DNA from 2 places in the Paraglaciecola sp. T6c genome. Region 2 is predicted to be linked to the other one. Evidence: riboswitches for the same ligand, from Rfam matches in the RefSeq annotation. Region 2 holds a riboswitch; the other holds the start of a gene.
The links. A riboswitch is a leader RNA that binds a small molecule or an ion and turns the genes downstream of it on or off. The one in region 2 is predicted to bind thiamine pyrophosphate.
Positions count from the first base shown of each region.

Region 1: it holds a riboswitch for thiamine pyrophosphate, as region 2 does, so the genes downstream of both, PATL_RS06875 (TonB-dependent receptor) here and thiC (phosphomethylpyrimidine synthase ThiC) in region 2, are expected to answer to the same signal.

Region 1 covers NC_008228.1:1,617,085-1,623,204, reverse strand. Annotated here, with positions in the region: gene PATL_RS06890 (choline/ethanolamine kinase family protein) at 1-763, opposite strand, end outside; gene pnuC (nicotinamide riboside transporter PnuC) at 741-1,388, opposite strand; gene PATL_RS06880 (hypothetical protein) at 1,388-1,645, opposite strand; gene PATL_RS06875 (TonB-dependent receptor) at 1,661-3,724, opposite strand; TPP riboswitch at 3,799-3,903, opposite strand; gene PATL_RS06870 (hypothetical protein) at 3,990-4,895, opposite strand; gene PATL_RS06865 (acyl-CoA thioesterase) at 4,895-5,302, opposite strand; gene PATL_RS06860 (tRNA(Met) cytidine acetyltransferase TmcA) at 5,370-6,120, shown strand, end outside.
Region 2 covers NC_008228.1:2,335,035-2,341,154, forward strand. Annotated here, with positions in the region: gene PATL_RS09830 (NADH:flavin oxidoreductase) at 1-140, opposite strand, end outside; gene PATL_RS09835 (TetR/AcrR family transcriptional regulator) at 232-852, opposite strand; gene PATL_RS09840 (RNA recognition motif domain-containing protein) at 1,759-2,028, opposite strand; TPP riboswitch at 2,530-2,630, shown strand; gene thiC (phosphomethylpyrimidine synthase ThiC) at 2,686-4,572, shown strand; gene PATL_RS09850 (FAD-dependent oxidoreductase) at 4,577-5,809, shown strand; gene thiS (sulfur carrier protein ThiS) at 5,803-6,000, shown strand; gene PATL_RS09860 (thiazole synthase) at 6,002-6,120, shown strand, end outside.

The DNA.
Region 1 (6,120 bases), 720 kb from region 2:
TTAGATTAACTAACGGAAGCATTTCAGTGGTCTTTTGTAATACTAACGGCAGTGGTAACTGCGTATTTTGTGCATATCTTGATAGCAAATAAGTTTGAACCTCAAAATTGAGATTATTGACTTCGATGCAAGCCGCTAAGTCAAAGTAACGATTTGATAACGCGCAATATTCCCAATCGAATATCAGGTTAGATTGTTCTGTTGTGACATGCTGAAACGACAAATCATTATGGCAAAAAACTAAATCATGGGGCGGTGTAGCAGACCAAATGCTCGCTAACCCCTGCGCTTCCTCGTGCTCTTTCCAATATTGTTGCTGCGGCAATTGTGATAGATAGCCTGCCCACTGTGCAGGTAAATTCAGTCTATGCCCTTCAATATCTAAGCTATGAATGCGATGCAATGCATCAGCCAACTGACACGCTTTAATGTCTTCGCTCAGAGTGCTGTTTTCCAAAGTATGACTTTGTACCCAAGCATCTAATTGAAAACCAGCGGCCGTTGACAGGTAGACCGGCTCACAGGCCATCCCTTTCTGCCAGACCGCTTTTTGAATATCGAATAGCTGTTGACGATCAAGTTGATTTACCTGATCAGATTCGAACATTTTCATAAAAAATCGACCAGAAGGAGTGGTTAAACAATAACTTGTATTAACCGCCCCGGCCTTTTGAACTGGCTTTACGCTAAATCCATCTCGGCAGAGCGCTAGACTTGTTAGCTCAGCCAATACAGCTGAGTTAAGCTGATGCCGATGGGGCATAAGGCCTACCTACATGCTGTTGGCGCCAATTGATATAACCATATACCGCAAATAACACATAAAAAATAAAGAGTGCCCCCGTTAGATACATCTCTTTCGCGAAATACAAGTAACAGGCAAAGCTATTGATCACAATCCAATAAAGCCAGTTTTCTAACACTTTGTGCGCGACCATCATAGTGGTGTAAACACTGAATACTGTGATAAAAGCATCTAGGTAAAGGTATTGAGAGTCCAACCACATACTAGCAAAAACGGTCAGACCAAACGCGATACACGTTAATAACACTAATCGCACCAGGTGCTTTTGAATAGACCAGCTTTGAATGGGGATCTCGTCATCTTCACGCTGCTTCCATTGTTGCCAACCATATACCGCCATTAACAAGTAATAGGCGTTCAGTAAGGTATGAAACAGCAACGAAACTTCCCAAAATAACCAAGTATAAATGCCAGTGCTTACCAGTGCACAAGGCCAGCACCAGATATTTTCTCTCGCTGCTAGCCACACATAAGCAACAGCGAGTATTACCGCCGTTGCTTCTAACCAAGCCGTTGCTTCTAGCCAAGGTAGTGCAACAAACTGCTGAGCAATATTATTGAACAGCTCGATTAAGCCTTGCATTACACATCGCTGCTCATTTTGTCACCATTTAAGAACTTGCATACAAATATTGCCTGCCCGACTTCCTGATGACTGCGCTGCATTTCTTTAGCGAGTACTTGCATGGTTGCCAAATAGTCCCCGCTCACTAAAGTACTGGTAGCACTGGTGACTACCTTCAAGTGACCGTATTCATTCAAGCGGTCGATAAAAGTTTGGATCGGCTCAAGGTACTGTTCGTTTAACGGGTACATTGAAATCTCTGCGACTAATTTCATTATTAGCTCCTCTTGCTAAAAGTTGTATTGAGCACTGATGCCCACTTGACGGCCATCTCCCAGTTGATAATAAGGCTCCGGAGTGGCGTAACCTTCTCGTGGGTCATTGTTGAATCCACCAAAACCACGGACGTAGTAAGTTCGGTCAAACACATTTTTTACCCACACAGAACACGACCAGTCTTGTACATCAAAACGCATCGCGGTATTGACCAACACATAAGATGGTGACTTTTCGTCGTGACCGTCAGAAAAGCGGTATTCGTCCTTACCATCTGCGTCTATCGTCCAACTGACTTGCTCAGACAACTGCACATTGGCGCCAATATTGAAGGTGTAGTTTGGTGCTTGGGCTTGGTCTTGCTTATCAACAACCGAGCCATCGGCTAGGGTATAATCTTCAAAAGTGGCATCAAGCCAACCGAAATTAGCGTGCAAATATACACTGTCGTTTACTTGCCAGCCTGACTCTAATTCATAACCCCAGTTAGTGCCTGTATCAGCATTACCTATGATGTCAATGAATGTGGCGCTACCGTCTTCACGAGTTTGTACATCATAATCACTGACTTGGGTGTCTTCACGGTCCATGTAGAAAACTGCCATGCGAATAAAGGCGTCGTAATTGATAAAGTTGCCCTTTACCCCAATTTCGTAGTTCCAATTGTACTCAGGTTGATAAATACGCTTGTCCGAGCTGACCCGCTCATCTGGATTAAAGCCAGCGGCTTTGTAGCCCCTTGATACGCTGGCATAAACAGAGGCGCTATCGATACTATAATCAAGCACGGCTTTACCGCCGATCAACGTTTTATCATTGCTTTGGGTGAAACCGCTTATATCGCTGTAGTCTATTTCAAAACGATCGGCGCGAAGGCCCAAGCGTAAACTAAGGGTGTCAGACAGTTCGGTATCGACTTGCGAATATACGGCGAGGTTGTCTTGTTGATAACGACTTGTAAAGTCACCGTCTGCATAGGTGTATTGGCGCAGTAAACTCTCATCCATGGATTTCGAATACAGGCCAAATAACCATTGAGTTGAGCCATTGAATAAAGTTGAGTTGTCGTTTGATAAAAAGCGTATGTCAACGTTATCTGTATCGCGCTCTCTGAAATAGCTGTCTACGGAAGAATACTCGTCAGGATGAAAGCCGACGTATGTCCAATCTTCATCGTAGCTGTAGCCCATATCTGAATCTGATTGACTCAAAATAACAAAAACATCCGTAAGCTCGGTGTTTATTTCCGTTTTTAGGCCTAGGGCATGAGTTTTTTGGCGGTCGAAACCCGGTTCATCAGCACGTGATTCTCGAGTATTTTCCAGAGAAAACGCGTCATAACCGTTATCTATATCGAAATATTGATAATTAAGGTCGAAGGTCAACCAATCTGCAGGCAGATATTTCAGTTTTACTCTTGAGGTAAATTCATCTAGGTTATCGGTGTCGTCACGATTTAAAAAAGTATTCTGTACAAAACCATCACTCTTAAACTGTTGAACCGCCACACGATAGAATAGATTATCCGTTATGGCATTGCCGTAAGCGCCGCCTACACTCCATGTATTTTGCTCGGCAAGTGAAAATGATAATTTACCGCTTTGATCCGGTCCGGCATCAACGGTTTTAACCTTAATAACCCCGGCCATGGCACTTGCCCCAAACTCGGTCGCTTGTGGGCCGCGCAAAATTTCAACTTGTTCCACATCAAACAAGGTGCCCACACCTGCAATACCAGAGAAGTCAAAGTCATCCACTAGAAATCCAACAGATGGGTTACTTGGCTCTGAAAATTGGCTGCGCTCACCGATACCGCGAATTTGAATGAATCGCCCGCGAGATGCACCACTGGCAAAGTTGATATTGGCGCCAACATTTAAAATATCTTCAAGGTGTTGCGCTTGGCGAGCTTCAATTTGTGAATCGCTTAATATGGTTGCGCTTGCAGGGATGAACATTAACGCTTGCTGGCGAAAATCTGAGCTAACAGTAATACGTTCAATGTCTTTGGACTCATCAGCGTGGCTGGCGAAACTTGATGCTATGGATAGAGCAAGTAAGGTAGAACAAAACTTCATTGGGATCTCTTCAGTAAAGGTTGAAAAGATCCGGCTTTGCGGCAGATAAATGGGAGATGTTTACATTTTTGAAATGCGAACGAAATAACCATTCCTACGCCGGTATTATCCGGATCAGGTGTAAGGGTCATATCTCTTAAGAGACAAATCTCAGCCTTTCGGCACCCCTTGGTAGTTAACAAAATGAATCTCGACAGTGTTAACGGCGACAGTGTAGCAATACTGTCATCCAGCGCAAGCGCTGATTATTCGCATAAACATGACGTTAGGTCGCTTTATGACTCGCTAGTTTTAACTTAACTAATTTACTACTGCTAAAAATTGAAGATTCTTGAGTAAACCAAATTTGCCCAGATGGATGAGCGCACACACCTTCTACCTGCCCGTACCCTGGTAACGGTATGGTTTCAATTAATGTGAAATTTTTATCTAGTAGCACTATAAATGGATCACCAAAGCCTACGCGTTTCGAAGGATAACCAACCAAGACATACCGCTCGTTCATTTTGTCGTAATCCGCACCGGTGATCACACCTGGAATGCCTTTTACTGAGATGTGAGCGCTGAGTTTTTGTTTACTTTCATTTTTATCTACCAGATACACGTTGAGAACATCGGTACGCCAGCTTTTTGAAAATAAGACTAAGTCATCACCCACAGCGACTAACGCCTCTGCATCAAAGTCATGATTAAGCGACTCGTTTGCTTTGTGATTATTCCCTTCGTAAGACACACTAAGTTTTTTGGTTTTCGCTTTATCCATTTCATTTCGGGGTAACTTGTATATAAATACATTTTTCCGTGTCCCTCGATTGTTGCCTATATCACCCACATAGAAAAATTTGTCATCTGCAGTCAGGGCTTCCCAATCTTTATTTTTGACATTGTCTGGGCTGCGCAGAGACAAAATATCGCCGTCATCACTTAGTTGAAAAATAATAGGCGCATTGCCGGAATCATTAATACTGTAAATTTGATCTTTACCGGCACAATACAATGCCGAGCTTTCTTCTAATTCACTCGGTAAAGAATGACTTTCAATAATTGAATAATCTGATTGCCCCGCTACGGCACAACTATTTATCGAGATAAAACTTATAGCAAACGCAAGCCAAATTTTTCCGGTAAATCGCGGAAGCTCGGCAACACGATAGAAAGAACCTAAATCCATTAAGTCAGTCCCTTCATTTCTAACCTTGCTCGTTCTTGCAGCTCATCAAACGTTTTACCGTGGGCGACGGGTAAGCGCGTTTCACGATCAACACGAACAAATACAATGTCGTCTGCTAAGCAGATCGTTTTCTTTGTTTCTTTATTTCTCACCAAGCAAGTAACCGTAATTGAAGTACGGCCCACCTTCTTGGTTTCTAGCCCAAACTCCACTACGTCACCTTGTAACGCTGGTGATTCAAAGCTGATTTCACCAATGTGTTTAGTGACTAATTGATTCGTTTCTAGCTGACAAATTGCGTATATCGCAGACTCTTCATCTATCCACTCCAGTGCCCTGCCCCCGAACAATGAGTTGGCATAATTAAGATCATTGGGCATCACTAATCGTCTTGATAAAAAGCGCATTCGTATTCCTTGGTAACATTGCTTAAACTGGCGATAATTTCGAGTTTATTGTACAGATAATATCAGCGTGGATTTACACTTTAAAATAGAAGATTGGGTTAAACAGCGGAAAAGCCATGTTTTTCACCGCCAATTGGTGATTGTGAGCGGTGCTAAAGAGTGGGCTGAAAAGCAGGCTGAAAACTTACTTATTAATGTCGAGTCTCTTGCGAGTAAGCATCTGTGGGTAGGTGATGCCCCTAGTACTTATCAAGAGGTTAATAGCGTAGATTATCGTCAACACTTAGGCAGAGAATATAACACTCTTATCTATAACTGTTACTCGGGGTTAAGTGCAAATGCACTTATGGCCTATAGCGGCACTATCAAAGCGAATGGGTTAATGATTTTAATTTGCCCTGAGCTGAAAAGCTGGTCTCAATATACCGATCCCCTTTCCAAAAAACGTTACTCATACGGCTATGCTCAATACTTGGAGCCAAGTCGGTTTATCAACCGTTTGATATCGATAATTGAAAAAGATCAGAACACGGTTGTTATTACCCCATCTTCGTTTCGTGGACACAATGCAGTCATTGCGCCAGAGCACCTTAATCGACAACTAGATAGCGCGACTTTAGAGCAAGATAAGGTTGTTAGTAGCATTATCAAAGCTGCGTCTGGACACAGAAATCGCCCCTTGGTGGTCACTGCAGATAGAGGTCGAGGCAAGTCCTCGGCGCTTGGTCGGGCTGCACGAGCTTTAATGTTAGAGCAAGAAAAAAGGATCCTTATTACTGCCCCGATTAAGCATAATGTCGAACAAGTATTTGCATTTG
Region 2 (6,120 bases):
CGATAATAATCGGCGACGTCTGAAGTAGGTACTCCACCAGGAGAAAACTCACGGGTCATTGGGGCCATTACTACGCGGTTATCTAGCGATAAGCCTTTGTGGGTAAAGGGGGCGAATAATGCGTCTACTTTGTTACTCATAGTGTTGTCCTTGATAATGTTTATTTTCGTTAGTTTTGTCTAATTTGAAACTCTAATTCGAAACTCTAATTCGAAACTTTCATTCGAATCCCTAAATTGAAACTGATAAAGCGGGTGCAACGCTAACTGAACGCACTAGGGACTCAATCATGACGGTTGCAAGCTGCGCTATATCTCGTTGTTCACCCAACATGTGCGATAAGTGCAACGATATCAAGCCGTGGACTCCGGCCCAAACTACATAACATATATCTGTTGGGTCACCTTTTAAGATCCCAGCGCTTACCGCTGACTTCACCACTTGGCGCATCGGCGCGCTACTACGTAAAATCTCACGTTCAAGAGCTGCATATTTGCTTAAGTCAGGCTGAGCTACGCTATACATGACGCGATAGGAATCTGGATATTGCAATGCAAAATCAAAATAGGCATGGCAAAGTGCGCTCAGCTGCTTATCTTGGGTTGGCTCTTGGGCTAAAGCATTTTCGAGGGTGTCGGCAATCCGTGCAAATTCACGCTGGCGCAGCGCTGCAAGGATATCAGCCTTGTTTTTAAAATAACGATAGGGCGTAGTGCGACTGCAACGTAAATCAGCGGCTAATCCGCGCAATGAAATACCCTCTACGCCACTTTTAGCAAATGAAACCAAGGCGTGATCGCACATTCGATTGCGAAAACACTGTATCTCTTCATCCGTTAACACTTTAGGCATTGAGGCTCTTTAGCGCTTCTGGCACATACATTTTTTGCATACACTTGGGTTTACTATTTCGGTGTTTGACGCCCATAATATATTTTATATTGACACTGTCAATTTAAAATAAAACACCCATAAGCCAGTCTCGATATAAGTGGACTACCATGGATTTTTTATTATTAACTGCTCTTCAATTTGACAGTGATAATTGCGCAGTACTCAAGGAATGCTAATTACTTGGGTAAGATAGTTAATCCTTGATGCGCATCCGTACTTGAATCTGAATAATTGGTTTCACTTTTAAAGTAATAGTGAGTCGAGTAGATACAGTGGAATACTTATAAGTATTAACGTCGGGTTTGGGCGTAACCATTGTGCTTAGCTGGGTCTGGGGAATTTTTCCAGCTAAATAGAGCACTTGACCAAAGTGCATCATAGAGAGTCGTTAAGCAATGCAACCAATTGGTCTATCGCCGGAGTCGCAATCGGTTGTCGTAATTATTGTCGCCAAGGCAAGTTCAGCTGTATCAGCTATCGCCCTGGTTTGATCCGCTTGAGGGAGCCTTGATAGTAGAGCGGGTAGTAAGACGCTAACTGAGCTTTACTATTTTCAGTCTGTTGCGCCTAAACGCGAAGATAGGGTTACTTGGTAAATTCTGAGACTTGATCTTCGTAGTCCAAATGCAAATTATCCAGTTTGCATGCCTAATACGGCATTTGCATAAGAAGAGCGCTACTAACACGAAAGTTGAATAATTGTGACATGAGTAACGCGTCAGCGGATGTAAGCGGACAAATATTAATGCGCCTTTAATCTGTAAGAAGATAAATAAATATTGTAAGAAGATAGATAAACGCTCAAAGAAAAACCCGCTCAGAAGCGGGTTTTAATAATATTTTCGCTATTGCTGTAAATATTCGTTACTCAGTGTCTTCTGGTTTATCTGTTGCCTTTTCTTCCGCTTTCTTCACGCGTATTTTATTTGCACCTAAGGTATGGCCGTTCAGATTAATAGTAGCGGCTTTTGCATCGCCTGCTTTTGGCATTTCAACAAAGCCAAAGCCTTTTGAGCTTTGCGTTGCGGGATCAATCACAATAGTGCATGACTGAACAACACCATAACCTTCAAAAAGGGTGCGAAGCTCGTCTTGCGTGGTGGCTCGGTCTAAATTGCGGATCAATAATTTCATGGTAACGCCCTTATAAAAAATAATGGGCTAATGATAACAGCGTTTGCTGTGTATCAATACGGGTTAATGCTAGTGGCTGTTGATCCTTGATGTGGTTTTTTACATCCTTGTTATCTAGCTTCACTCCGAATTTGCGTGAGGTCATTGAAAAAGACTTCACTTTTTTTGTTCTAGGATAAAATATTTTTGAACCTCTACCCTTGGTAATGCTCGTCCGAATTGTATCCTATCGCCCTCGTTAACGTGTCGCTAAAAGCGGTTAACGTTAAATTTTTAGCACTTCTAAATTTCACAAATTTAAGTGTTTAATATGATTTTCATGGGATTATATAGACAAAATTCAGTATTTTTAGCGAATTTACAGGTTTTTGTAATTAAGGCGGTTTTGGTTTAAATGTGTCAATCGTGCTTTTATTTAAGTCAGCAACATATGTGTTTTTGGGTAAAATAAATTCCTTTGGCGTGGGGCTAGTAATTCTAAATTTGTTGTCCTATTATCCGCACTCGCTCTCGGGGCGCCTTTTTTGGCTGAGATGTAGTAATACAAACCCGTAGAACCTGATCCGACTAGTATCGGCGTAGGAATGAGCAGCACATCCTCACAAGGGATGTTTGTTTTCGTTTTCCGCGCGCCTGTATTTTTTTAAGGAAAACAAAATGAACACTGTCCTTTCTTCCAGTGAAGCGGTTGCTAACGCACCGGCTAGTGCCTCCTCTGAAAGTCAAAAAATTACACGCACACCCCTTCCAGCCAGTAAAAAAGTGTATGTTGCATCGCCTAACGATCCTAGCGTTCGTGTGCCCATGCGCGAAATCAGTTTAACCGACGGGACCGCCGTCACTTTGTACGATACCTCAGGTCCCTATACCGATGAAACCGTAGACATAGACGTCAACAAAGGCATTGCTGATGTGCGAAGTGAGTGGGTATTGTCTCGAAACGACACTGAACAATATCAAGGTCGTGAGGTACAACCCCAAGACAACGGACACTTCGATCAAGAACGCGCTTTTCAATATTACAATGATGCTTTGCAGCGCACGCCAAGACGTGCCTTACCTGGTAAAAATGTCAGCCAAATGCATTATGCCCGCAAAGGTATTATCACCAAAGAAATGGAGTATATTGCCGTTCGCGAAAACCAAGCTCGGGAAGCCCTAAGCAATGAGTTCACTACGGATGAGCGTAATAAGCGACTAAAAGGTAATTCTTTGGGAGCCAATTTGCAGCCCATTACACCAGAGTTTGTGCGCAAAGAAGTGGCTGAAGGCAGAGCGATTATCCCAGCCAATATTAACCATACAGAACTCGAACCCATGATAATCGGGCGCAACTTTCTGGTTAAAATCAATGGCAACATTGGTAACTCAGCACTGCGTTCTTCCATTGAAGAAGAAGTCGAAAAGCTGGTGTGGTCAATTCGTTGGGGCGGCGACACCATTATGGACTTGTCAACGGGCAAGAATATTCACTCTACTCGCGACTATATCGTTAGAAACTCTCCCGTTCCCGTGGGCACCGTGCCTATTTATCAAGCGTTAGAAAAGGTCAAGGGTGTTGCTGAAGACCTGACCTGGGAAGTGTTTCGAGATACCTTGATTGAGCAAGCCGAGCAGGGCGTAGATTATTTCACAATTCATGCTGGGGTGCGGTTGCATCATATTCCTATGACGGTGGACCGCGTTACAGGCATCGTCTCCCGTGGTGGTTCTATCATGGCAAAATGGTGCATTGCTCACCATCAAGAAAATTTTTTATACACCCATTTTGAAGACATTTGCCACATCATGAAAGCATATGACGTGAGCTTTTCCCTCGGTGATGGCTTGCGTCCAGGCTCATTAGCCGATGCTAACGATGAAGCGCAATTTGCCGAGCTGATTACGCTTGGTGAGCTGACTAAAATTGCCTGGAAACACGATGTACAAACTATGATCGAAGGCCCAGGTCATGTGCCTATGCATATGATTAAAGAAAATATGGATATGCAACTCGAACATTGTCATGAAGCACCATTTTATACGCTTGGCCCGCTGACTACCGACATCGCCCCTGGCTACGATCATATTACGAGTGGAATAGGGGCTGCGATCATTGGTTGGTATGGTTGTGCAATGCTGTGCTACGTAACCCCCAAAGAGCATTTAGGCTTGCCGAACAAAGATGATGTTAAGCAAGGGATCATGGCGTATAAAATTGCCGCTCACGCAGCGGATATTGCTAAAGGTCACCCAGGCGCTCGCTACCGCGACGATTTACTGTCTAAGGCGCGTTTTGAATTTCGTTGGGTCGATCAGTTTAATTTAGGCCTAGACCCTGATACTGCCCGCGCATTTCATGACGAAACCTTGCCTAAAGATGCAGCGAAGGTCGCCCATTTTTGCTCTATGTGTGGGCCTAAATTCTGCTCTATGAAAATCTCTCAAGAGGTGCGCGAATATTCAGCGGATTTGAAAAATACTGACATTGAGGCCGGTATGGCGCAAAAATCCGCTGAGTTTACCGCCGCAGGTGCACAGATATACGTCGCTCAGACGGAGTAAACCTGTGGCTGTGCAAAGTGAACACAAAATGCGCATTGCCATTGTGGGTGCAGGCATTATGGGGCGAATGATGGCGTGGCAATTATTACACCGCCAAGCGGATATTTCGCTCACCATATTTGATAAAGATCCCATCGAAAGTGGCAGTGCTGCTGCGTATACAGCAGCTGGTATGTTAGCACCGTATAGCGAGCTTGAAAGTGCAGAGCTTGCTGTGTTTTCTATGGGGATGGCGTCTTTAACGCGCTGGCCGGATGTTATTAACAGCCTAAATTTGCACTTGGCTAAACCACTCACGTTGTTCGTTCAGGGCACGTTAGTGGTGGCGCACCGCGAAGATAAAGCCGATTTTCAGCAGTTTTCCCGCCAGTTAATGGGTAAGTTGCCAGATTTCGCGCAAGATGAAGAGTTTTCACATATGCAGTTATTAACCCAAGCAGCGCTTCATCATTATGCTCCGCAATTAGCAAAACACTTTGACGGCGGACTTTATCTCCCGAACGAAGCATGGGTTGATACCGCTGAGGTGATGACAGGCCTTGCATCCTACCTTGAGCAATCAGCTGTGACGTGGCAGTCAAACTCGCACGTGCTCAGGGTCGATAACGAACAGCGAAATAATAATGGCAATAGCGCAGCGGTAGTCTTGCCTGAGGGAAAACAGGTATTTGATTATGTGATTGACTGCCGCGGACTTGGCGCAAAGCAAGTCCCACTTGCTGATACCCAAAGGCGGACTAAGTTCAACTACAACGCCACTAAACAGGAAACGTTCGGGCAGCAAATACCTGAGTTACGCGGGGTGCGCGGTGAAGTCATTACCCTATATGCGCCAGAGGTAGAGCTTAAGCACGCAGTGCGACTGATGCATCCGAGATACAAGTTGTATATTGCACCGCGGCACAACCATCATTTTGTGATTGGTGCGAGTCAAATCGAAAGCGAAGATACTGGCCCAATCACAGTGCGCTCGACGCTTGAACTGCTGTCTGCAGCGTATTCCATTGACGTGGGTTTTGGTGAAGCAAAGATTGTACAAACTGCGACGAATTGTCGCCCAGCATACCCAGATAACCTACCTAAAATATATTTTAATCAGCGGGTTATACGCATCAATGGTCTATTTCGTCACGGTTACTTGTTAGCGCCCATACTCGCTGAACAGGCGTGCGACAGGTTGTTCAATAGCGATTTCAAATCAACATTTGAGAACTTAATTCAGGAAGTAGCATGTTAACTATTTATTTTAACGGCGAGCCGTTCAAGGTAACGCAACAGTCATTGCCTGACGTCCTTCGAGAACTCAATGCACCTGCTATGTGTGCGGTCGCGGTTAATGGACAGTTTGTGCCTAAAAATGAGCATGAGACTGTGGTACTGCAAGAGCAGGATGCTCTTGATGCGTTCACACCTATGCAGGGCGGCTAGCATGAGTTGGCAACTTGCGGGTGAAGTACTCAGCAGTCGCTTTTTAGTTGGCTCTTCTTTATACCCATCCCCACACATTATGCAGCGAGCTATTCAAGCGTCGGGCGCTCAAGTGATCAC